Regions from separate parts of the Psychrobacillus sp. FSL H8-0487 genome, predicted to be linked through region 1. Evidence: a T-box and tRNA genes for the amino acid it is inferred to sense, from the RefSeq annotation. Region 1 holds a T-box; the other holds one or more tRNA genes.

Region 1 (11,826 bases):
AACTATGCCTATCTCCTTTGCAGTCTCCAGTGCTTTTTCATGCAGAGGTACATAAGACGTTCCCACAGTTAATATAAAGTTATTCATCGAAGATTTTGTTCGTTCAGGTGATTCATGAATCTTATTTTTCACCATATCAAGCATATTAGACATTTTGCTTTGGGAAAACTCAACGTCTTTTCGATTCCCCAAAAGCCAGCAGTAGCAACTCCACCCTGCTGACATTTTCAACTCATCGTCGCTTGTAATCCATTTGTCCGCAACTTCTTGAGCGATATCGGACTCTGACAAAGTTACAGCTACTACAAAATCAGAAAGCATATAAAAATATGCTGAATCCATCCAGCGATCATAATCCGCTTCAGTCATGCCGTTTGGATCTGCAATAATACCGGCAAAATACATGGCATCATAGTTCCCTGTTGCGTATAGCTCATCTGCTAACTGTTGATTTATTTTTATTTTCTTTGAAATTGGTTTCATCACACCAGTAGCCACGCCGAAAAGTGGCTCATGTGCTCCATTGGATATGTATATTTTTTTAGTTCTTTCTTTACCAAGAGCTTCGAGTTCCTGCATAACTTCTTCAAAATTCATCTATTCGCACTTCCTTTATTTTTGATTTTCACAGATATAACGCTCGTTCAAATATCACTAAATCATTTTAATCCAATCTATCCTTGAAAGTAGGACTCAATTCACTCCATACATCAAACATATTCCCGTCTAAATCATAGAATACAAAATTGGTGCCGGGATGCCCCCGATTTTCAATTTCCCCAACACGTACTCCCTTTTCCTGAAGAAAGCTGTTAAATTCTATTAGTCGATCAATTCCATTCACTTCAAAAGTCATTGTAAAATGTTCCTGTTCATAAATATCCAAAAAACAAGACCGTTCTCCTTTTTTGGCCTTAACAAGAAAAAAACTTTGATCTGCAAATTCTAAAATCGCTTTGTCCATATTTCTAAAATTTTCAACAGCTCCTAGCATTTCTTGATACCATAATGATGATTTCTCTGGATTAACAACTGGTATGTATGTAGTTCCCACTCTTTTAATAAATGAACTCATTGCACACATCCCTCCCATATTCTTATAACCTTCATCATATCATTTTTTAGAACTTTCAAGGCATAGCAGGAAAATAATTCAGAAAAATCCAAACTTTAAAGTGCTAGGAATCGTTTATGTATGGAAAGGAGTTGTGGTTTTGATAAATATTAATGACCTAAAAACGTTAATGCTGCAATTTACAGAACCCCTAATACGTTTGGCTTATTACTACGTAAAGGATCTCCAAGCGGCAGAGGATATTGTACAAGAAGTATTCATAAAATTTTATCATAATCAGAACAGTTATGAAGAGCGCGGTGAGTTAAAGGGATTTCTGACAACAATGACTGTTAATAAAAGCAAAGATTATTTAAAAAGCTGGACCTATAGAAAAGTACAACTGCAAAACAAACTCTCCACGCCAACTAGCAAACGAAATACAGATGAACTGGTTAGAAATGACGAGCAAGCAATTATTGGAGAAGCTATCCTTGAATTGCCTTTAAAACACCGAGAAGTTCTTATTTATTTCTATTTTAACGAGATGACCATTGGTGAGGTTGCCCATATTCTTTCTATTCCAGAAGGCACTGTAAAAACTCGATTGAGGCGTAGCAAGGAATTATTAAAAAATCAACTGAAGGGAATAGAATGGGAGGCGCTTTTAAATGAATAACTATATACCTTCTAAAGTAAAAGATTTAACAGCGAGTCGACAACGAGTTATGCGAAACGTATTGAAAGAAATAGAACTAAACGAGGAAAGACCAAAATATAAATGGCGATATGTCGTGATTAGCGCACTACTAACAATGAGTGCTGTGCTTTTTGTCTTAAACGAATCTATTATGGAAAATGAACAACAGTCTGCAACTGAACTACCATTGGATTTAACCAAACCCACATTTTCAGAAGAACAAGGTTTACTTTATCTTAATGGGGTGACATTAGGTGACTCACAATCGAAAGTAATAGAAAGCTTAGGTGGAAATTACTCCGTAGAATATCAGGAGGATGGCAGTATTGCTGACTTAATATTTGATTATGATGGTAAAGCGAGATTTTATTTTTATAATGATAAATTAGATTTAATAATATTCCAAAAGACAGATGAAAAAAACTTCGATAAATTTTTTAATGATTTTGATGGGATTAAAGTTATCTCTTCAACCGATGCTGATCGCTTTATTTACTCTAAAGAGACTTCTCATATTTTAAAGGCTACGTTCGTTCCAAACGGGAACCTTTACTTGTATCTATCATATGCCGGCCCGGACCTCTTAGAAAATCGTGATTTTTTAAATTTAGTGCAAGATGAGATTCTTGAATCACATGATAGTTACGATTTAAATATCGATAGTCCTAATTATTATCCTCTTGAAGAATTAGTTAAGATGACACCAGAGGAATTAATAAAAATAGGTTATCCTAACCCTTATGAATTCCAATAGTTATTGCAAATAAAAAAGCTGCTTATTTCTACTAACCATTCAACAAAAAAATCATCTCAACTCTAAGAAAAGCATAGAGTTGAGATGATTTTAAATACTCTTATTTATAGTCACAGCTTCATTAAATTACGATATTGACCATTTTACCTGGAATTGCAATAATTTTCTTCACTTCTTGACCATCCAACCATTGTTGAACTTGTTCTGAAGCAAGAGCTAATGCTTCCAACTCTTCTTTTGTTGCATCTTTAGCAACGTTCAATTTTGCACGTACTTTCCCTTTAATTTGAACTGGGATTTCTACTTCATTGTCTACTAGTTTCGATTCATCAAATGTTGGCCAAGATTCGTAAACGATTGTATCGTCATGTCCAAGAATACCCCATAATTCTTCTGCAATATGTGGAACGATTGGAGAAATAAGCTTCACAAATCCTTCAACATATTCTTTTGAAATTTGCTCCGCTTTATATCCTTCATTGATAAATACCATCATTTGTGAAATAGCGGTATTGTAATGCATTGCTTCAAAGTCTTCCGTTACTTTTTTAACTGTTTGATGATATGCTTTTTCCATATTATCAGAAGAAGTATCCGTAACTTTAGCACTCAACTTACCGTCTTCATCGACCAATAGACGCCATATACGATCTAGGAATCTTCTTGATCCATCTAAACCATTTGTAGACCATGGTTTCGAGGAGTCTAGTGGCCCCATGAACATTTCATAAAGACGAAGTGAATCGGCTCCATGACTTTTCACGATATCATCAGGGTTAACTACATTCCCTTTAGATTTAGACATTTTCTCGTTACCTTCTCCAAGAATCATCCCTTGGTTAAATAACTTTTGGAATGGCTCTTTCGTAGTAACTACACCAATATCATAAAGGAATTTATGCCAGAAACGTGCGTACAATAAATGAAGTACTGCATGCTCTGCTCCACCTACATAAATGTCCACTGGAAGCCAGCGTTTCACTAGTTCTGGATCGACAAGTGCCTCGTCATTGTTTGGATCGATATAACGTAGGTAATACCAGCAGCTACCTGCCCACTGAGGCATAGTATTCGTTTCACGACGGCCTTTTTTACCGGTTACTGGATCCACAACATTAACCCATTCCGTAATATTAGCTAGTGGCGACTCACCTGTACCACTTGGTTTAATATCTGTAGTAACTGGAAGCATTAACGGTAATTCAGACTCTTCTACTGGTGTAGAAGTGCCATCTTCCCAATGAATAATTGGAATCGGCTCGCCCCAATAACGTTGACGACTGAATAACCAATCACGTAGACGATACGTAATTTTCTTCTCACCTTTACCATTTGTTTCAAACCATTCAATCGCTTTGGCAATTGCTTCTTGTTTGTTTAAGCCATTTAAAAACTCAGAGTTAATAAGTGTGCCATCAGCAGTGTAAGCTTCTTGTGAGATGTCCCCACCAGCAACTACTTCCACGATTGGCAAATCAAATTGTTTTGCGAACTCGTAGTCACGCTCATCATGTGCAGGAACTGCCATAATAGCACCAGTACCGTATGTCGCTAATACATAATCAGCAATCCATATTGGCATCTTCTCTCCACTTACTGGGTTAACGGCATAAGCACCTGTAAATACACCTGTTTTATGTTTTGCAAGATCTGTACGTTCAAGGTCACTTTTTAATTTCACTTGATCTTTATAAGCTAGCACTGCTTCTGCTTGTTCCTCAGTAGTTATAGCATCCACAAGCTTATGCTCAGGCGCTAATACTGCATAGGTTGCACCAAAAATTGTATCCGGACGTGTTGTAAATGCACGGAAGGATTCTTTCGTGCCTGCCACTTCAAAAGTAAGCTCCGCACCCTCTGAACGTCCTATCCAATTACGTTGCATTTCTTTTAAGCTGTCTGGCCAGTCAAGATCATCTAAATCTTCTAAAAGTCTGTCTGCATAAGCAGTTATACGAAGTACCCATTGTCGCATCGGACGACGTTCTACTGGATGCCCTCCACGCTCTGACACACCGTCAATTACTTCTTCATTAGCTAAAACAGTTCCTAATGCTGGACACCAGTTTACCGGCACTTCATCTACATATGCTAGGCCTTTTTTGTACAGCTGGATGAAAATCCATTGAGTCCATTTGTAATACGAAGGATCTGTCGTATTTACCTCTCTGTCCCAGTCAAAAGAAAATCCTAAATCCGTCATTTGACGTTTAAAAGTAGCAATATTTTTTGCCGTGAACTCTGCAGGATCGTTCCCAGTATCAATTGCATATTGCTCCGCTGGAAGTCCAAAAGCATCCCACCCCATTGGATGAAGAACGTTATAACCTTGTTTACGTTTAAACGAACTTAGAATATCCGTTGCGATATATCCAAGTGGATGACCTACATGTAGACCTACTCCTGAAGGATAAGGGAACATATCCAATGCATAGAATTTTGGTTTAGACGGATCATCTGTCATCTTATACGTTTTGTTTTCTTGCCAATACTTTTGCCATTTTTTTTCGATTGCTTCATGATTAAAGCTCATAAATTTTTCCTCCTCCAATGTATGAAAAGCGGAAGCGCCTATTTCTGCCTCGACAGGCAAATGTGTTTAGGATAGATCTGTAAAGTGCGCCACATCCTGTGGCATAGCAGACATAACCCGCATCGTGCGGACCTAGGAAGAAGCACCTCAGCCACATCAGCTATTTCACATTTGCCCCAAGAGGTTAGACTCTAAAGCTAGACATAAAAAAACTCGCCCCTTAAAAAACTAAGGGACGAGAGATATACTCACGCGGTACCACCCAAATTAGTGAAAACTTCACTCAACTTGATTCCTTAACGCGGAAAACGGTACAAGCTACTATCAGTTCACTTATACAGACTCAAAGGCGAGTTCAATAATTCGTAACGCTAACTTACACCATCCGTTAGCTCTCTAAAGATACGAGATTTATTTACTAATCCTTTTCACAGTCGACTTCTATTAGTTTTAATAATAATGGATTCCACTTTAAAATACAAGCTGATGTTAAATAGAGACATTTTCCCTTACGTTATTAATTATAAGTTCCGCTTTTGTAGCATCTATAATATCCTGAACAGAGTAACCCTCGAATACCTCTTTCAATTCAAGTCCATTTTCTGTTACTTCTATCATTGCCCGTTCTGTTATTATTTTATTCACAACTGCCTTGCCTGTTAAAGGTAATTCACATTGTTTTTTAATTTTAGCAGAACCGTCTTTAGCACAATGATCCATAATGACGATAATTTTCTTTGCACCGTGCACGAGATCCATTGCCCCTCCCATGCCTTTAATCATCTTGCCTGGGATCATCCAGTTAGCGAGGTCACCTTTTTCGGATACTTCCATCGCACCTAAAATAGCCACGTCGACATGTCCTCCGCGAATCATCGCGAATGACTCTGCACTATTGAAAAAAGCCGAGCCTGGAATAGTCGTTACTGTTTCCTTACCTGCATTGATAAGGTCAGGGTTAACTTCTTGCTCGGTTGGGTACGGTCCAATACCAAGTAAGCCATTTTCCGATTGTAAAACGACCGTTTTATCGGGAGAGATGAAATTCGCAACTAAAGTCGGAATTCCAATTCCTAAGTTTACGTAGTTTCCATTTTCAATTTCTTTTTCTGCTCTTCTTGCAATTTTTTCACGTGAATTCAATCGAAACTCCTCCTTAAGAACGTGTCGTTAAACGTTCGATTCTTTTTTCTTGTTCCGCTTGGAATAGACCTTGAACATAAATGCTTGGTGTATGTATTTGAGCAGGATTTAAATCTCCTGTTTCTACAATTTCTTCTACCTCTGCAATGGTAATTTTGCCAGCAGCAGCCATCATTGGATTAAAGTTTTGCGCTGTCATATTATAGATAAGATTTCCGAATTTATCTGCTTGAGCTGCACGTATGAAAGAATAATCCGCTCGAAGTGCCTCTTCTAGTACATATTCTTTTCCATCATAAACTCGCACTTCTTTACCTTCCGCGACTGTAGTACCTACACCAGCAGGAGTAAAGAAAGCGGGAATTCCAGCCCCACCAGCACGAATTTTCTCCGCTAGAGTTCCTTGTGGAGTCAATTCCACTTCTATTTCACCTGAGATTACTTGTCTTTCAAACTCTTTGTTTTCTCCAACATATGAACCTATCATTTTCTTTATTTGCTTATTTTTAAGTAGCAGACCTAGACCCCAGTCATCCACGCCACAATTGTTCGAAATAACCGTTAAGTCCTTCACACCTTTATCGACTAAAGCCAGTATTAGCTGTTCTGGAATTCCAACTAGTCCAAAACCTCCAACCATCAGCGTCATTCCATCTTGCACCCCTGCAACAGCCTCTTTAGCTGAATTGTAAATAGGTTTCATGCTCCAATCCCCTTTCATCTAAGCTTGATACATTATTATTTTCTCAAATATTCGACAACTTAGCAAACTAAATTCTTGTACCTAGATTCTAAGCATTATTATTCTGAATCGCACCTAGAATTGAATCCAAATTTTTTATATAAATAGAATACCTATTGACTAGTATAGCCACCATCCAAAACAACTGCTTGCCCAGTCATTCCTTTTGCGGAATCACTCGCTAAAAAAAGAGTAAGATCTGCAACTTCCTTCACTTCTAACAATCGTTTTTGTGGAACTAGAGGATATAACACTTCTTCCAATACAGATTCCACTGGAACATTTCGTACTTTCGCTAAATCTTTGAATTGGTTTCGAACGAGTGGCGTATCCACGTACCCTGGGCAAACTGCATTGACAGTTATTCCATCCGCTGCTGTTTCCAGAGCTGCAACTTTCGTAAGTCCAATTAAACCATGTTTAGCTGAGTTATACGCTGCTTTCCCAGCAAAACCGACTAAACCATTTATAGATGCCATATTGATAATTCTCCCGAATCCGTTCTTCCGCATATGCGGAAGAACGTGTTTAGTTGCTATAAACGGAGCAGTCAGCATTATTTTTATCAATAGTTCAAAGCGTTCTGTTGGAAAATCTTCCAACATTGCAACGTGCTGCATACCGGCGTTATTAATAAGAATATCCACACTTCCATACTTCTCTATAGTGACATTAATTGAGTCAATAATATCTTCTTCCTTTGTCACATCGCATTTAAGACCTAATACATCATCCCCTAAAAGTTTTGCGGCTTCTTTTACTTTTTCTTCATTTACATCTGTTAGTACTACAATCGCCCCAGCCTTATAAAATTCATGAGCAATCTCCAACCCAATGCCCCCTGCTGCTCCCGTAATAAGGAGCACTCTATCTTTTACCATTTTATAACCTCCAGAAATATGTCGTATAGTAATTTTCAGTAATTTTAAATCCCTAATCCAAACGAGAAGAGAATAATCGCAATTATTACACCAAGTGTTGGTACAACTACAGTGGTCGCAGCAACTGGCCAATAAGCTGCACTATGTTTTTCACCACAGATTGATTGAATAGTAGTGACGACATAGCCATTATGCGGCAATGAATCAAGGGCACCCGAAGAAATGGCTACGACCCTGTGTAATGCCTCAGCATTTACTCCCATATCTAGATAATGCGGGGCTAACAATGGCAATGCAATTGTCTGACCACCCGATGAAGAACCCGTCATACCAGCAATTACCGATACCGCAATAGCAGCACCAATTAGAGGTGAACCAGGAATATTTGTCATTGCCTCTACTGCCGTTGTAAATGCAGGTACGTTTTTAGCAACTCCGCCGAAACCCACTACTGCGGCAGTATTTCCGATTGCTATAATCGCACCGACTGTACCTGCTGAAAATGCTTCCCAGAAATTTTTAGAATATTTTCGTCCAACAATATAAGTGGCAATTACACCACCAAGTAATGCAATTATTAAAGCCGACTGCGCAAGTTTATCATGGAAAATATATGAGATTATTAGTACTACTAGTAATGGAATCATTGCTAAAAACGGATTTGGCAGATTTCTATTAGTATCAAATGTTGGATCTGTTTCACGATCTATAAAACGTTCTCCTTTATTAACAGCCTTTTGAATAATACGTTTCAACCACCAGTATCCAAAAGTGGCCATAAACAAAGCGACAATTATACTTACTTCCCAACCCGCATATGCATCAGTCCCTAAATATTGAATTGGGATCCAGTTTTGAATTTCAGGTGAAGCCGCAGATGTCATCGTAAACGTGACAGATCCTAAGGCTAATGTTGCTGGTATAAAACGACGCGGTAAATCTGCTTGTTTAAACAAAGAAATAGCCATTGGATAGACAGAAAAAGCAACTACGAAAAGACTTACTCCTCCAAATGTTAATACCGCACAAGCTAGGACAATAGCTAGTACTGCATACTTCATCCCCAACTTACCAACAATCCACTTGGATACGGAATCTGCCGCACCACTATCCTCCATGACCTTTCCGAAAACCGCTCCAAGTAAGAACATCAAATACCACGAAGCGATAAAACCAGTAAAACCTGACATATAACTCGTAACATAATCAGCCTCATCTTTACCAGCAAGCTGGGAAAATAAAGGCATTCCACTTGTCACAGCTACCAATAGTGCAGAAATAGGACCAGCTATTAAAATATTAACGCCTTTCATAGTCAACACTATCAGTAAGGCTAAACCTCCTATAAGACCGACCATACTCAATATTTCCATTTACATTTCCCCCAATTATTTAAGAATAATAAGTTGTATTTGTAGCATCCGTGTATAAAAGTGATTGAAATAAATAACAAACTCAAGTAAGAAAAAATTAAGTGCGCGATCATCCTAATCGTAAATTCATTTACAACCAATTTTCTTTGCTAATATCCAAAATCTAAACTCTGCAGTGAATAGATTTCTTCCTTGGTTAACTTTTGAATACAAAATTTTAAAAGCGCTTTCATAAGTCATTAAAGCACAACCATAATTTTCTATCAATACAAAATGTGACAGAAATGTTAACTGTAAATATCCTCAAAATCCGAATTTTCGGATATAAATTTAATCAAACTTGGTATCAAGAGGTATATAGAAATAAAATAAAAATCCGTTTTTCTGGATACGTGTCCAGAAAAACGGATTTAGGTCATAAGTTGTGTTTTTTTATCTTCTCGTAAAGTGTTGATCTACTGAGTCCAAGTTGTTTGGCAATTTGTCTTTTATCAGATTCTTCCTCTAAGTAAGATTGAAGTACTTTCTTTTCTACTTCTGCTAATATATCCTCAAGCGTCCCCGTAGTTTGAAAAGAAGGTACATTACTTAACTTAATCTGGGAAGGCAGAGCGGAAGGCATAATAGTATCTTTTTCTGCTAAGTAAACAGCAGCCTGTAAAATATTTTGTAATTCCCTTACATTACCTGGCCAATGATAGGATTGAAGTAATTCCCGAGTTTTTGTTGCGAGTGTGATATGTCTTCGCCCTGCGTGAAGCATGAACTTTTGTAAAAAGAAATTCAGTAAATCAACAAAATCTTCCATTCTTTCTCTTAAAGGTGGAATTTTCAATGTAATTGCTTGCAAACGATAATATAAATCCTCCCTAAATTTCTTTTCCTCAATTAGTTGAGAAAGGGAAATGTTGGACGAAGCAACTATTCGAATATTTACTTTTTCACTCTGCTCCGAATTCAGTGGAGTAATTTCCTCTTCTTGCATTGCTCTTAATAACTTTGCTTGAAGTGTCAGCGGAAGTGCACTAATTTCATCTATATATAGAGTCCCTTTATCTGCTTGTTTAACTCTTCCATTTTGGACAGTTTCAGTAAGTGGATTATATACACCAAATAGTTCCCTTTCCAATAACTCAACCGGAACTTCTGCACAATTCACTTTAACAAAAGGAAAGTCCGAGCGTTCAGAAAGCTGATGTATGCTATGTGCAAACATATCTTTTCCAGTTCCACTCTCCCCTTCAATTAAGACTGGAAGATCACTAGGTGCTATTATTCCAGTCGTTTCTTTAATCTTCCGGATAGCTGGTGAACTTCCTTTTATGTCTTCCAATCTGTACTCGGTATAACTATTGTCTTCTATATTTAACTGCATTCTTTCCATTGTGGTACGAACATGAGAACTTAGTCTTTTCCAATCGGACATATCTCTGAAAATTACACTTCCAAAAGCCCCAACAATCTTTCCGTCTACAAAAAGAGGAACTCGATTCGCTAGCATATACGTTCCTTTAATATAATGTGGAGATGCATTGTCTGGAACACCAGACTTTATAACTTCATGCATTTTCGTATTTTCAATAATATCAGCTACTGGTTTACCTATCGCTTCCTCTCTCGTTACTTCAAGAAAGCGGCAATAATCTTCGTTGATATATAGAATTTTCGAATCTGCATCTACTACAACAAACCATTGAAATGCATTTTCTAAAATTTCGGCAAGTACAGAAGTTGGTAAATGTTGTTGAAAATTATCCAAACTAAATCACTTCCTTCTCCAGCTCTGCTTTCTTCAGTGGTCGATCATATAAAAGCGTAGGAATTATTGCTAACCCTATTAGCAAAGTGAAAACAAAGAACATGGCTTGAATACCATATACATCTACTAAAATACCTCCAGCTAACGGACCAATCATTCTTCCAATAGTAGCCATGCTATTCACTATACCTTGATAAAATCCTTCTCTCCCTTTCGGTGCTAACTGTCCAGCCAATGTTGGTACAGCTGGCCAGATAAATACCTCCCCGAGTGTCAGGATCACCATTGCAACGATAAACATTGTATAATCTTCCGCATAAGAAACAACAACAAATGACGCCATAAATATAGCTATGCCAAGAATCATTTGTGTTTTTATCTTATGCTCCAATCTATTTATGATTGGCTTTATAAGTGGCTGAGCTGCCAATATGAGTCCGCCATTTATAGTCCATAGTAAACTATATTGTTTTAATGTTATACCTAAATCCAACACATGAGTAGAAATGGTAGAAGTCCATTGTACATAAGCTACCCATGTAAACATATAACCGATAGTGACAATTAACAACGCATAAAACGGTGCTTTTTGTTTGATTTTTTTAGAACTTTTCAGTACAGAAGCATTAATATTTGGTGCAAGTCCCATTTTGCGGTAATAGACGCCTGCAACCACTAAAAATAATACATAAGTCAATAAATTTGCTAGAAAAATATTATTAATATTATGATCTGCAACCAATCCTGCCACGGCTGGACCAAGAGCCACTCCTAAATTTTGGGACAAGTATATAGCATTAAACGCCTTACGACCACCTTCGGGCCAGACACTACCTACTAACGCATACATGCTAGGGAAAATAATACCACCACTAAAACCTAAAATT
Region 2 (11,826 bases), 750 kb from region 1:
GAACTAGTTTAAAAGCTCATTTTGTTTTGCTGGCATCATCATTAAATGATGTCCAAAATTGTTTTGCTATCATCCTAACAAGTTAGTTGAAAGCTATGTTTCTTAACGTTTTGCATGTTCAGTTTTCAATGTTCATGTTGTTGTAATTTCATTTTGACAACTTATAAATCATATCAATTCCTGATGTGATTGTCAACAACTTTTTTTAAATTGTTTTTTTATTTAACGTCACTTGTTTAAGTGACAACTTGATAACTATACCACTTATAATGATAATTAGCAAGGTCTTTTCGTATTTTCTTTTAGAATTCTATATTTTATACAAGAACAGCTATGTTTCACTCCTGTTTCTACTATATAAAAGGGGTTTATTTAAGGGAACTACCCTCCTCATCAATTCCAACTGTTATATCATCTCCAATTAACTTAAAGGTATACTCTCCCTCTGTAGCTTTTTCTATTTCCTTTTTGCAGATCATCTTACATACCTTCTTATAGAGTTAAACAGTCTTCTACTTTCGTATATTGAATAAAATTAATCCCCAATAGTTAAATACCAATAGATCCTTTAAGGTTTAAATTAGGTTTATTTAATCTCTTACTTTTTCATTTTATTAACACTAGAGTCTTAATCCAAATTAATCATATTTATTCCCAATTCTTATACAAAAAAATCCCTTAATGTCTGACTCCGCAACAAATCTTTTAGAACCCCGTGACGCCCTATTCTCACTGGTAGAAACCTCCAACTACCATTGGCGCTAGATTTTAACTTCTGTTCCTGCCAGATTCCACTTGCTCGTACACTTTCTTATATAGTAACTGCCTTCGGCTTATTTTTCAGTAAACAAAAAAAGAAGTCGTCACCGATATAACTCGGTAACGACTTCTTTTTGGTGCCCAGCGACGTCCTACTCTCACAGGGGGAAACCCCCAACTACCATCGGCGCTGAAGAGCTTAACTTCCGTGTTCGGTATGGGAACGGGTGTGACCTCTTCGCCATCATCACTAGACTCTTCGGCTTCCAATTTACAGCGCACTGCGTTGTATCTTGAAATCCTTATAAATAGAGTGCTTGTTCACTCAAAACTGGATAAACGACATTGTTACGTTAAACAAAATTTGGTTAAGTCCTCGATCGATTAGTATTCGTCAGCTGCACGTGTCGCCACGCTTCCACCCCGAACCTATCTACCTCATCGTCTTTGAGGGATCTTACTTACTTGCGTAATGGGAAATCTCATCTTGAGGGGGGCTTCGTGCTTAGATGCTTTCAGCACTTATCCCGTCCACACATAGCTACCCAGCGATGCTCTTGGCAGAACAACTGGTACACCAGCGGTGTGTCCATCCCGGTCCTCTCGTACTAAGGACAGCTCCTCTCAAATTTCCTACGCCCACGACGGATAGGGACCGAACTGTCTCACGACGTTCTGAACCCAGCTCGCGTACCGCTTTAATGGGCGAACAGCCCAACCCTTGGGACCGACTACAGCCCCAGGATGCGATGAGCCGACATCGAGGTGCCAAACCTCCCCGTCGATGTGGACTCTTGGGGGAGATAAGCCTGTTATCCCCGGGGTAGCTTTTATCCGTTGAGCGATGGCCCTTCCATGCGGAACCACCGGATCACTAAGCCCGTCTTTCGACCCTGCTCGACTTGTAGGTCTCGCAGTCAAGCTCCCTTCTGCCTTTACACTCTTCGAATGATTTCCAACCATTCTGAGGGAACCTTTGGGCGCCTCCGTTACACTTTAGGAGGCGACCGCCCCAGTCAAACTACCCGCCTGACACTGTCTCCTACCCGGGTTACGGGTATGGGTTAGAATTTCAATACAACCAGGGCAGTATCCCACCGACGCCTCCTCCGAAGCTGGCGCTCCGGGCTCTAAGGCTCCTGCCTATCCTGTACAAGTTGCACCAAAATTCAATATCAAGCTATAGTAAAGCTCCACGGGGTCTTTCCGTCCTGTCGCGGGTAACCTGCATCTTCACAGGTACTATAATTTCACCGAGTCTCTCGTTGAGACAGTGCCCAGATCGTTACGCCTTTCGTGCGGGTCGGAACTTACCCGACAAGGAATTTCGCTACCTTAGGACCGTTATAGTTACGGCCGCCGTTTACTGGGGCTTCAATTCGCACCTTCGCTTGCGCTAAGCACTCCTCTTAACCTTCCAGCACCGGGCAGGCGTCAGCCCATATACTTCACCTTACGGTTTTGCATAGACCTGTGTTTTTGCTAAACAGTCGCCTGGGCCTATTCACTGCGGCTCTTCTAGGCTATGAACCCAAAAGAGCACCCCTTCTCCCGAAGTTACGGGGTCATTTTGCCGAGTTCCTTAACGAGAGTTCTCTCGCTCACCTTAGGATTCTCTCCTCGACTACCTGTGTCGGTTTGCGGTACGGGCACCTTTCACCTCGCTAGAGGCTTTTCTTGGCAGTGTGAAATCAGGAACTCTAGACATACGTCCTCGCCATCACAGCTCAATGTTATAGAATGCGGATTTGCCTACATTCACACCTTACTGCTTGGACATGCATAACCAACAGCATGCTTACCCTATCCTTCTGCGTCCCCCCATTACTCAAACGGTGGTTTGGTGGTACAGGAATATCAACCTGTTATCCATCGCCTACGCCTATCGGCCTCGGCTTAGGTCCCGACTAACCCTGAGCGGACGAGCCTTCCTCAGGAAACCTTAGTCATACGGTGGACGGGATTCTCACCCGTCTTTCGCTACTCATACCGGCATTCTCACTTCTAAGCGCTCCACCAGTCCTTCCGGTCTGACTTCAACGCCCTTAGAACGCTCTCCTACCACTGATACCAAAGGTATCAATCCACAGCTTCGGTGATTTGTTTAGCCCCGATACATTTTCGGCGCAGCGTCACTCGACCAGTGAGCTATTACGCACTCTTTAAATGATGGCTGCTTCTAAGCCAACATCCTGGTTGTCTAAGCAACGCCACATCCTTTTCCACTTAACAAATACTTTGGGACCTTAGCTGGTGGTCTGGGCTGTTTCCCTCTTGACTACGGATCTTATCACTCGCAGTCTGACTCCCAAACATAAATCATTGGCATTCGGAGTTTGTCTGAATTCGGTAACCCGGGATGGGCCCCTAGTCCAAACAGTGCTCTACCTCCAAGATTCTAACGTTTGAGGCTAGCCCTAAAGCTATTTCGGAGAGAACCAGCTATCTCCAGGTTCGATTGGAATTTCTCCGCTACCCACACCTCATCCCCGCACTTTTCAACGTGCGTGGGTTCGGACCTCCAGTAAGTGTTACCTTACCTTCATCCTGGACATGGGTAGATCACCTGGTTTCGGGTCTACGACCACATACTCATTCGCCCTATTCAGACTCGCTTTCGCTGCGGCTCCGTCTTCTCGACTTAACCTTGCATGGGATCGTAACTCGCCGGTTCATTCTACAAAAGGCACGCTATCACCCATTAACGGGCTCTAACTACTTGTAGGCACACGGTTTCAGGATCTATTTCACTCCCCTTCCGGGGTGCTTTTCACCTTTCCCTCACGGTACTGGTTCACTATCGGTCACTAGGTAGTATTTAGCCTTGGGAGATGGTCCTCCCAGATTCCGACGGAATTTCACGTGTTCCGCCGTACTCAGGATACACTCAAGAGAGAATGAATTTTAGACTACGGGGCTTTTACCCTATCCTGCGGACCTTTCCAGATCGCTTCGTCTAACTCATTCCTTTGTAACTCTATGTAGAGTGTCCTACAACCCCAAAAGGCAAGCCTTTTGGTTTGGGCTATTCCCGTTTCGCTCGCCGCTACTCAGGGAATCGAATTTTCTTTCTCTTCCTCCAGGTACTTAGATGTTTCAGTTCCCTGGGTGTGTCTCAGATGCGCTATGTATTCACGCAAATGTACTGCTCCATTACGAACAGTGGGTTTCCCCATTCGGAAATCTCCGGATCAAAGCTCACTTACAGCTCCCCGAAGCATATCGGTGTTAGTGCCGTCCTTCGTCGACTCCTAGTGCCAAGGCATTCACCGTGCGCCCTTATTAACTTAACCTAAAAGTTAAAAAGTCTTACACGTCGTGATTACGTAAATAATCACAACAGAATTTCTTGTTGTTTATTGTTTCAATGTCGTTTTATCCAGTTTTCAAAGAACAAGAGTTGAATCTTCATATAAAATGAACATTCAAAACTGAACTGCAAAACGTTAAGATACGAATAAAGATTCGTATTCCGATATTATCCTTAGAAAGGAGGTGATCCAGCCGCACCTTCCGATACGGCTACCTTGTTACGACTTCACCCCAATCATCTGTCCCACCTTCGGCGGCTGGCTCCCGTAAGGGTTACCCCACCGACTTCGGGTGTTACAAACTCTCGTGGTGTGACGGGCGGTGTGTACAAGGCCCGGGAACGTATTCACCGTGGCATGCTGATCCACGATTACTAGCGATTCCGGCTTCATGTAGGCGAGTTGCAGCCTACAATCCGAACTGAGAACGGTTTTATGGGATTTGCTCACCCTCGCGGGGTTGCGACCCTCTGTACCGTCCATTGTAGCACGTGTGTAGCCCAGGTCATAAGGGGCATGATGATTTGACGTCATCCCCACCTTCCTCCGGTTTATCACCGGCAGTCACCTTAGAGTGCCCAACTGAATGCTGGCAACTAAGATCAAGGGTTGCGCTCGTTGCGGGACTTAACCCAACATCTCACGACACGAGCTGACGACAACCATGCACCACCTGTCACCGCTGTCCCCGAAGGGAAAAGCCTATCTCTAGGCCGGTCAGCGGGATGTCAAGACCTGGTAAGGTTCTTCGCGTTGCTTCGAATTAAACCACATGCTCCACCGCTTGTGCGGGCCCCCGTCAATTCCTTTGAGTTTCAGTCTTGCGACCGTACTCCCCAGGCGGAGTGCTTAATGCGTTAGCTGCAGCACTAAGGGGCGGAAACCCCCTAACACTTAGCACTCATCGTTTACGGCGTGGACTACCAGGGTATCTAATCCTGTTTGCTCCCCACGCTTTCGCGCCTCAGCGTCAGTTACAGACCAGAAAGCCGCCTTCGCCACTGGTGTTCCTCCAAATCTCTACGCATTTCACCGCTACACTTGGAATTCCGCTTTCCTCTTCTGTACTCAAGTCCCCCAGTTTCCAATGACCTTCCACGGTTGAGCCGTGGGATTTCACATCAGACTTAAAGGACCGCCTGCGCGCGCTTTACGCCCAATAATTCCGGACAACGCTTGCCACCTACGTATTACCGCGGCTGCTGGCACGTAGTTAGCCGTGGCTTTCTAATGAGGTACCGTCAAGGTACGAGCAGTTACTCTCGTACTTGTTCTTCCCTCACAACAGAGTTTTACGATCCGAAAACCTTCTTCACTCACGCGGCATTGCTCCATCAGACTTTCGTCCATTGTGGAAGATTCCCTACTGCTGCCTCCCGTAGGAGTCTGGGCCGTGTCTCAGTCCCAGTGTGGCCGATCACCCTCTCAGGTCGGCTACGCATCGTCGCCTTGGTGAGCCGTTACCTCACCAACTAGCTAATGCGCCGCGGGCCCATCCTGTAGTGACAGCCGAAACCGTCTTTTAACATCTCCCCATGAGAGGAAATGGATTATTCGGTATTAGCCCCGGTTTCCCGGAGTTATCCCAATCTACAGGGCAGGTTGCCCACGTGTTACTCACCCGTCCGCCGCTAAATCAGAAGAAGCAAGCTTCTTCGTCATTCGCTCGACTTGCATGTATTAGGCATGCCGCCAGCGTTCGTCCTGAGCCAGGATCAAACTCTCCATAATAGAGAACTTAAAAAGCTCAATTTGTTTTGCTGGCATCATCATTAAATGATGTCAAAAATTGATTTGCTATCATACTAACTAAGTTAGTTGAAAGCTATGTTTCTTAACGTTTTGCATGTTCAGTTTTCAATGTTCAATATTCAATGATATTAAATAATGGAGCGGGTGAAGAGAATCGAACTCTCATCATCAGCTTGGAAGGCTGAGGTTTTACCACTAAACTACACCCGCATTAATTTTTGTTAAATTGTTATGTGACTGGTGCGGCCGAGAGGACTTGAACCTCCACGGGGTTATCCCCCACTAGGCCCTCAACCTAGCGCGTCTGCCGTTCCGCCACGACCGCTTAGTACTTAACAGAACAAGGTTGATTATACTCTCGAACACCTTAAATGTCAACAACAATTTGATGAGCCATGTAGGATTCGAACCTACGACCCTCTGATTAAAAGTCAGATGCTCTACCAACTGAGCTAATGGCTCAAAAATGGCTGGGGTACCTGGATTCGAACCAGGGCATGATGGAATCAAAATCCATTGCCTTACCGCTTGGCTATACCCCAACATGGCGGTCCCGACCGGGATCGAACCGGCGATCTCCTGCGTGACAGGCAGGCATGTTAACCGCTACACCACGGGACCGTTGAAAATACAAAGTAATAAATATAAATGGTAATGACCCCTACGGGATTCGAACCCGTGTTACCGCCGTGAAAGGGCGGTGTCTTAACCGCTTGACCAAGGGGCCATAATGGCTCCGAAGGTAGGACTCGAACCTACGACCGATCGATTAACAGTCGATTGCTCTACCACTGAGCTACTTCGGAATAACTTTTGTCGTTTTGTTTTACTCGACTTTTTCTATTATAGAGAGGGTTTTGCAAAACGTCAACTACTTTTTGATAATTTATTTAAGATTTTCAAAAGAAACTAACATTAGGTCTCCAAAACACTTGCCACAACGGTATTTCCTAGTATTTAAACGAATTTTCCGATTATATGAAAGAGAGCATTTTACGCATTTATACGTATATCTCTTTTTACTTTTCCGGACATTTCTCTCCACTAAAGTAGAACAAAATCTAGGTGAGTTTGTTATTTTAAGTAACTCCCTAAAGTCAGTATCTCTATGCTGATAGCCTTTTCCTTCTATATGTAAGTGATAATGACAAAGCTCGTGTTTGATCACGCCTAGCAATTCCTCCATTCCGTACTTTTCGAAAACTAGCGGATTCACTTCTATATTGTGCGATCTCAACATATACCTTCCACCAGTTGTTCTAAGTCTTTTGTTGAAATATGCTTTATGTTGAAATTGTTTCCCAAAGACTTCGTTTGATACATGACTTACTAGTTCGTGTAATTTTTCATCAGACATATTATCTCCCCCCTATTTAAAAAGAGGTTGTCCAGTGGCATATCTCCATTGGACAACTCTATTCGTTACACTTGTTGTTCAGGAGGAAGCATCGTTAATGCAATCCTTCCTTTGTTGGCATCAAACTGTTCTACCCAGACAGTAACTATATCTCCAAGGGAGACAACATCTAAAGGATGTTTGACAAAGCCTTTTTTTAGTTTAGAAATATGAACTAGGCCATCTTGTTTTACACCAATATCTACAAATGCACCGAAGTCTACTACATTTCTTACTGTTCCTTGTAACTCCATTCCTGTTTTTAAGTCCTCTAATTTGAGTACATCTTTTTTCAGAATTGGCTGCGGGAATGCTTCACGAGGGTCACGCGCTGGTTTGATCAATGTATCTACAATATCCTTTAATGTGATCTCCCCTATTTCTAACTCTCTACTTACTTCTTCAATAGAAATTTTCTTTAGTGCCTCTTCTGCTTCTTTTGTGCCTATTTGCGTCTTCTTAAGTCCTGCAATTTCCAGTACCTGCTCCGCTCCCTTATAACTTTCAGGGTGGATTCCTGTTGCATCAAACGGATTTTTTGCATCTGGTACGCGTAAAAACCCAACTGCTTGTTCATAAGTTTTGGCTCCAAGGCGTGGAATTTTCTTAAGTTGTGCTCGCGAAGTAAACCTCCCTTGCTCGTTTCTCATATTAACCACGTTTTCTGCAACTGTTTTTGACAGCCCTGAGACGTATTGTAAAAGGGAAGCAGATGCAGTATTTACATTTACTCCTACTTGGTTAACCGCAGTTTCTACTATAAAGGATAAGGAATCGGATAATTTCTTTTGCGAAACGTCATGTTGGTATTGTCCTACTCCTACTGCTTTTGGATCTATCTTCACTAATTCCGCCAAAGGATCCTGCAATCTTCTAGCAATAGATACCGCACTTCTCTGCTCTACTTGTAAGTCAGGAAACTCATTACGCGCTGTTTCAGATGCTGAATACACACTGGCACCCGCTTCATTTACTATTACATACGCTACCTCGCCCTCTACCTCTTTCAAACAGTCCACAATGAATTGTTCTGTTTCGCGAGAAGCGGTACCATTTCCGATAGCTATTAAAGAAATAGGATAGTTTTTTAAGTAAGCAAGTACTTTTTTCTTGGAACCCTCCACATCCATTTTAGGCGCATGTGGATAAATAGCCGATACTTCTAGCAGTTTTCCTGTATCATCTACAACCGCTAATTTACACCCAGTACGATAAGCTGGATCGACACCTAGAATTACTTTTCCCTTTAATGGTTGTTGCAATAGTAGGTTCCTTAGGTTTTCGGAGAATATGTGAATAGCCTGAGCTTCTGCTTTTTCTGTAAGCTCTGCTCGAATCTCTCGTTCAACAGAAGGCTGAATTAGTCGTTTGTATGAGTCTTCTACCGCCAATTCAATTTGTTCCACTGCATCACTAGAGGATGGTTTAATCCAATGTGTTTTCATCACATTAGCTGCTTTCTCCATAGGAACTTGAAGAGCAACTTTTAAGATATCTTCTTTTTCCCCTCGGTTTACCGCTAATATACGATGAGGAACTATCTTTTTAACAGGTTCTTCGTACTCATAATACATTTCAAACACATTCTTTTCATCTAGCTCTGCCTTTTTGACCGATGTAATAATTTTACCGTCCGCACGGGTAATATTACGGATTTGCTCTCTTATTTTCGCGTCGTCAGCAAATTGCTCAGCTAAGATATCTCTAGCTCCAAGTAACGCATCCTCTACTGAAAGAACTTCTAGTTCTTCATTTAAATAGCCTTCTGCTATCTTAGAAATGGATTCTTTAGGGAAAGTCATGATGAGAGCCGCCAAAGGTTCTAATCCTTTTTCCTTTGCAATAGTAGCCTTTGTTCTACGTTTTTGCTTATATGGTCGATATAAATCTTCTAATCGTTGCAATACCGTCGCATTTTTAATAGAAACAGTTAACTCTTCGGTTAGTTTACCTTGCTCTTCAATTAAGCGAAGGATCTCTTCTTTTCTTTGTTCCAACTGCTGTATGTAATTATACCGATCTTCAACGGCTTTAATTTGGACTTCATCTAAAGAGCCTGTTTGTTCTTTTCTATATCGTGCTATAAAAGGAACCGTATTTCCCTCTTCTAGTAATTTTATAACTTGTTCAGCTTGTGATGATTTAACACCTGTATCTTTTGAAACAAGTTGGAGCATTTTCTTTATTTCCAATATGAACACGTCCTTTCTTTATAGTACTCAGTTTATCATATTTGTTACCTTCTAGAAAAAGCCAAACAAAAAAGCTTACCCTATATTAGAGTAAGCTTCCTACTATAAACGTTGAGTCGTCGCCATGTTCAATTTCTTTAAAAATCGTTTCATAGAGACATTCCGCATTCGAGGCATTTTTTATAGTGGATTTTGGACTTTTCATCACAACCCCGTCTGAGTGAAGCATGAACAAATCATTTTTTTCACAGGCATATGTTTGGGTATTAATCTTTTGCTTTCTGCCTGATAAGTAGCCCATAACGGGTAGAGGATAAATCATTTTATCGGTAGAGCGTTTATACATATAAAACTTCACATTACCAACACAGCTATAGGATATAGTTTGATGTTTATAATCTATTTTAACTATCGCTACTGCTGCACCTCTCTTACTAACCATTAACTCGTTGCAACGTAGTAGTAATTCATCTAATGTTTCTTCTTTATATTCCTCTAGAATCTTCGGGATAATATCTGCAGACTCTTTAGCCACAGGTCCATTTCCCAACCCATCTGCTATAGCACAAAGCATAAACTCATCTGTCTTTGTAATATAATAAGTATCTCCAGATTCTAGATTTCCACTTTTGGCCTCTTGGTATACAAACAAATCTACTTTGTCATCTGAAAAATTCATCATTTAACTACTTCACCTGACAATAAAATGGCCTCCTGTAATTTCTTTATAGCCTTTCGTTGAATCCTAGATACATGCATTTGGGATATACCTAGACGATCTCCTGTTTCTTTTTGACTAAGCTGCTCCATGTATGTAAGTTGAATGATTTCTTTCTCTCGATCTGATAATACATTTAGTGCATTAGCAACAAGTAAGCGTTGATCTGTTTTCTCGTATTCGCCATCTGCTTTACCAATAACATCAAATAACGTAATGGTACTACCGTCTGAGTCAGATTCAAGTGAATGATCCATAGATAATGCCTGATAACTTTTACCCATTTCCATGGCTTCAAGCACGTCTTCTACTTCTACACCTAGAAAATCAGCGATTTCCGGAATAATAGGAGAACGTTGGAATTCCACTGTTAGTGTTTCCACTGCTACTCGGATTCGTGGTCCAAGTTCTTTTATCCTTCTTGGAACATGTACAGCCCAAGTTTTATCTCTTAAAAAGCGTTTTATCTCTCCGATAATGGTAGGGATAGCAAAAGCTTCAAAGTTTTTTCCGAATGATGGATCATATCTTCGGATAGCTCCAAGAAGACCAAGCATGCCGACTTGGGCGATATCCTCATGATGCGATTTACCATTAGAATATTTTCGAGCAATGGATTCTACCAACCTAGTGTAATTCAGTACTAAGTTAGTTTGTGCCTCTTCACTTTCTGTCTCTTGATATTCTTTGATCCAACCCAATATTTTCTCTTTCGATTCTTTATTAGGAAGGGACGTGTTCGACATTTTCATCCACCTGCTCTACTCTGACATGTTTCGTCATAAATACAGTAACGCCTTCTTGGTGATGTACTTTAACCTCATCCATTAATGTCTCGATCAAATATAAACCAAGACCTCCTTCTCTCAAGTAAGATCCTTCCTCTAAATCATGATAAGGGCCGACTTTTGCTTTCGTTTCTTCAAAGTCAAAACTTTTACCATGATCCGCTACCATGATTTCTATTTTTTCATCGTATAATGCACAGCCAATAACCACTTCGCCTTCCTCATTATCCGCATATGCATGTTGGACTGCATTTGTAATCGCTTCACTTGCAGCTATTTTTAAGTCTTCGATATCATCATACGTAAATCCGATACGATTGGCCAAACCAGAAATTGTGAGGCGAGCAACGCTAACATATTGAGGCTTTGCAGGCACCCGAATTTCAACATAATCAAACGGTTTCATCTATTTTCACCTCTTCATCTCTAGCCTGTATATCCATAATTTCCACTAAACCAGTAATATCAAATAAGCGCTTCAATCTAGATGAAAGTCCCGTTAACTCCATATGACCATTTGCAGCTATGACGCTCTTATAAAAGCCCACAAAAACACCTAGTCCCGTACTATCCATATAGGAAACATCTTGTAAATTCAATTCAACATGTATATTATCCTGTAAGGTTACCTCTGCAAGTTTCTCTCTTAAAATCGGCGCTGTAAAAGCATCAATTTCTCCACCAATTAATCCTTTAATATGCAATTCAGCTATCGTTTGTAATTCAACTGAAATATTCATTTTTATTCCCCCGTTTTCGCTATATATAGTCTATTATCTATTGTCTATAGTCTCTATACCACAAAGCAGTTATTAATAAACCTCAAATTACTTCTTTTTGAAAATAACGAGTGTGAAATCATCTCGTTGTTCAAACTCCTGTAATTCCTCAAGCTTGTGAAACACATATT

The links. The T-box of region 1 lies ahead of leuS (leucine--tRNA ligase). A T-box ahead of a tRNA ligase gene usually reads a tRNA of that ligase, here a tRNA-Leu.
Region 2: it has a tRNA-Leu gene. The T-box ahead of leuS (leucine--tRNA ligase) is inferred to sense a tRNA for this amino acid. The anticodon was not compared.

The regions. Positions count from the first base shown of each region.
Region 1 covers NZ_JBBOZA010000001.1:2,586,347-2,598,172, forward strand. Annotated here, with positions in the region: gene MHI47_RS13150 (DNA alkylation repair protein) at 1-597, opposite strand, end outside; gene MHI47_RS13155 (VOC family protein) at 665-1,075, opposite strand; gene MHI47_RS13160 (sigma-70 family RNA polymerase sigma factor) at 1,209-1,733, shown strand; gene MHI47_RS13165 (hypothetical protein) at 1,726-2,508, shown strand; gene leuS (leucine--tRNA ligase) at 2,630-5,041, opposite strand; T-box leader at 5,270-5,482, opposite strand; gene MHI47_RS13175 (3-oxoacid CoA-transferase subunit B) at 5,531-6,184, opposite strand; gene MHI47_RS13180 (CoA transferase subunit A) at 6,198-6,887, opposite strand; gene MHI47_RS13185 (3-hydroxybutyrate dehydrogenase) at 7,040-7,807, opposite strand; gene MHI47_RS13190 (GntP family permease) at 7,852-9,174, opposite strand; gene MHI47_RS13195 (sigma-54 interaction domain-containing protein) at 9,596-10,939, opposite strand; gene MHI47_RS13200 (MDR family MFS transporter) at 10,941-11,826, opposite strand, start outside.
Region 2 covers NZ_JBBOZA010000001.1:3,340,796-3,352,621, forward strand. Annotated here, with positions in the region: rRNA gene rrf (5S ribosomal RNA) at 899-1,014, opposite strand; rRNA gene MHI47_RS17020 (23S ribosomal RNA) at 1,124-4,052, opposite strand; rRNA gene MHI47_RS17025 (16S ribosomal RNA) at 4,248-5,801, opposite strand; tRNA gene MHI47_RS17030 (tRNA-Gly) at 5,959-6,032, opposite strand; tRNA gene MHI47_RS17035 (tRNA-Leu) at 6,061-6,147, opposite strand; tRNA gene MHI47_RS17040 (tRNA-Lys) at 6,212-6,284, opposite strand; tRNA gene MHI47_RS17045 (tRNA-Gln) at 6,290-6,364, opposite strand; tRNA gene MHI47_RS17050 (tRNA-Asp) at 6,368-6,443, opposite strand; tRNA gene MHI47_RS17055 (tRNA-Glu) at 6,478-6,549, opposite strand; tRNA gene MHI47_RS17060 (tRNA-Asn) at 6,554-6,628, opposite strand; gene MHI47_RS17065 (SprT family protein) at 6,709-7,179, opposite strand; gene MHI47_RS17070 (Tex family protein) at 7,245-9,410, opposite strand; gene MHI47_RS17075 (PP2C family serine/threonine-protein phosphatase) at 9,496-10,092, opposite strand; gene sigB (RNA polymerase sigma factor SigB) at 10,089-10,874, opposite strand; gene rsbW (anti-sigma B factor RsbW) at 10,852-11,322, opposite strand; gene MHI47_RS17090 (anti-sigma factor antagonist) at 11,309-11,656, opposite strand; gene MHI47_RS17095 (PP2C family protein-serine/threonine phosphatase) at 11,744-11,826, opposite strand, start outside.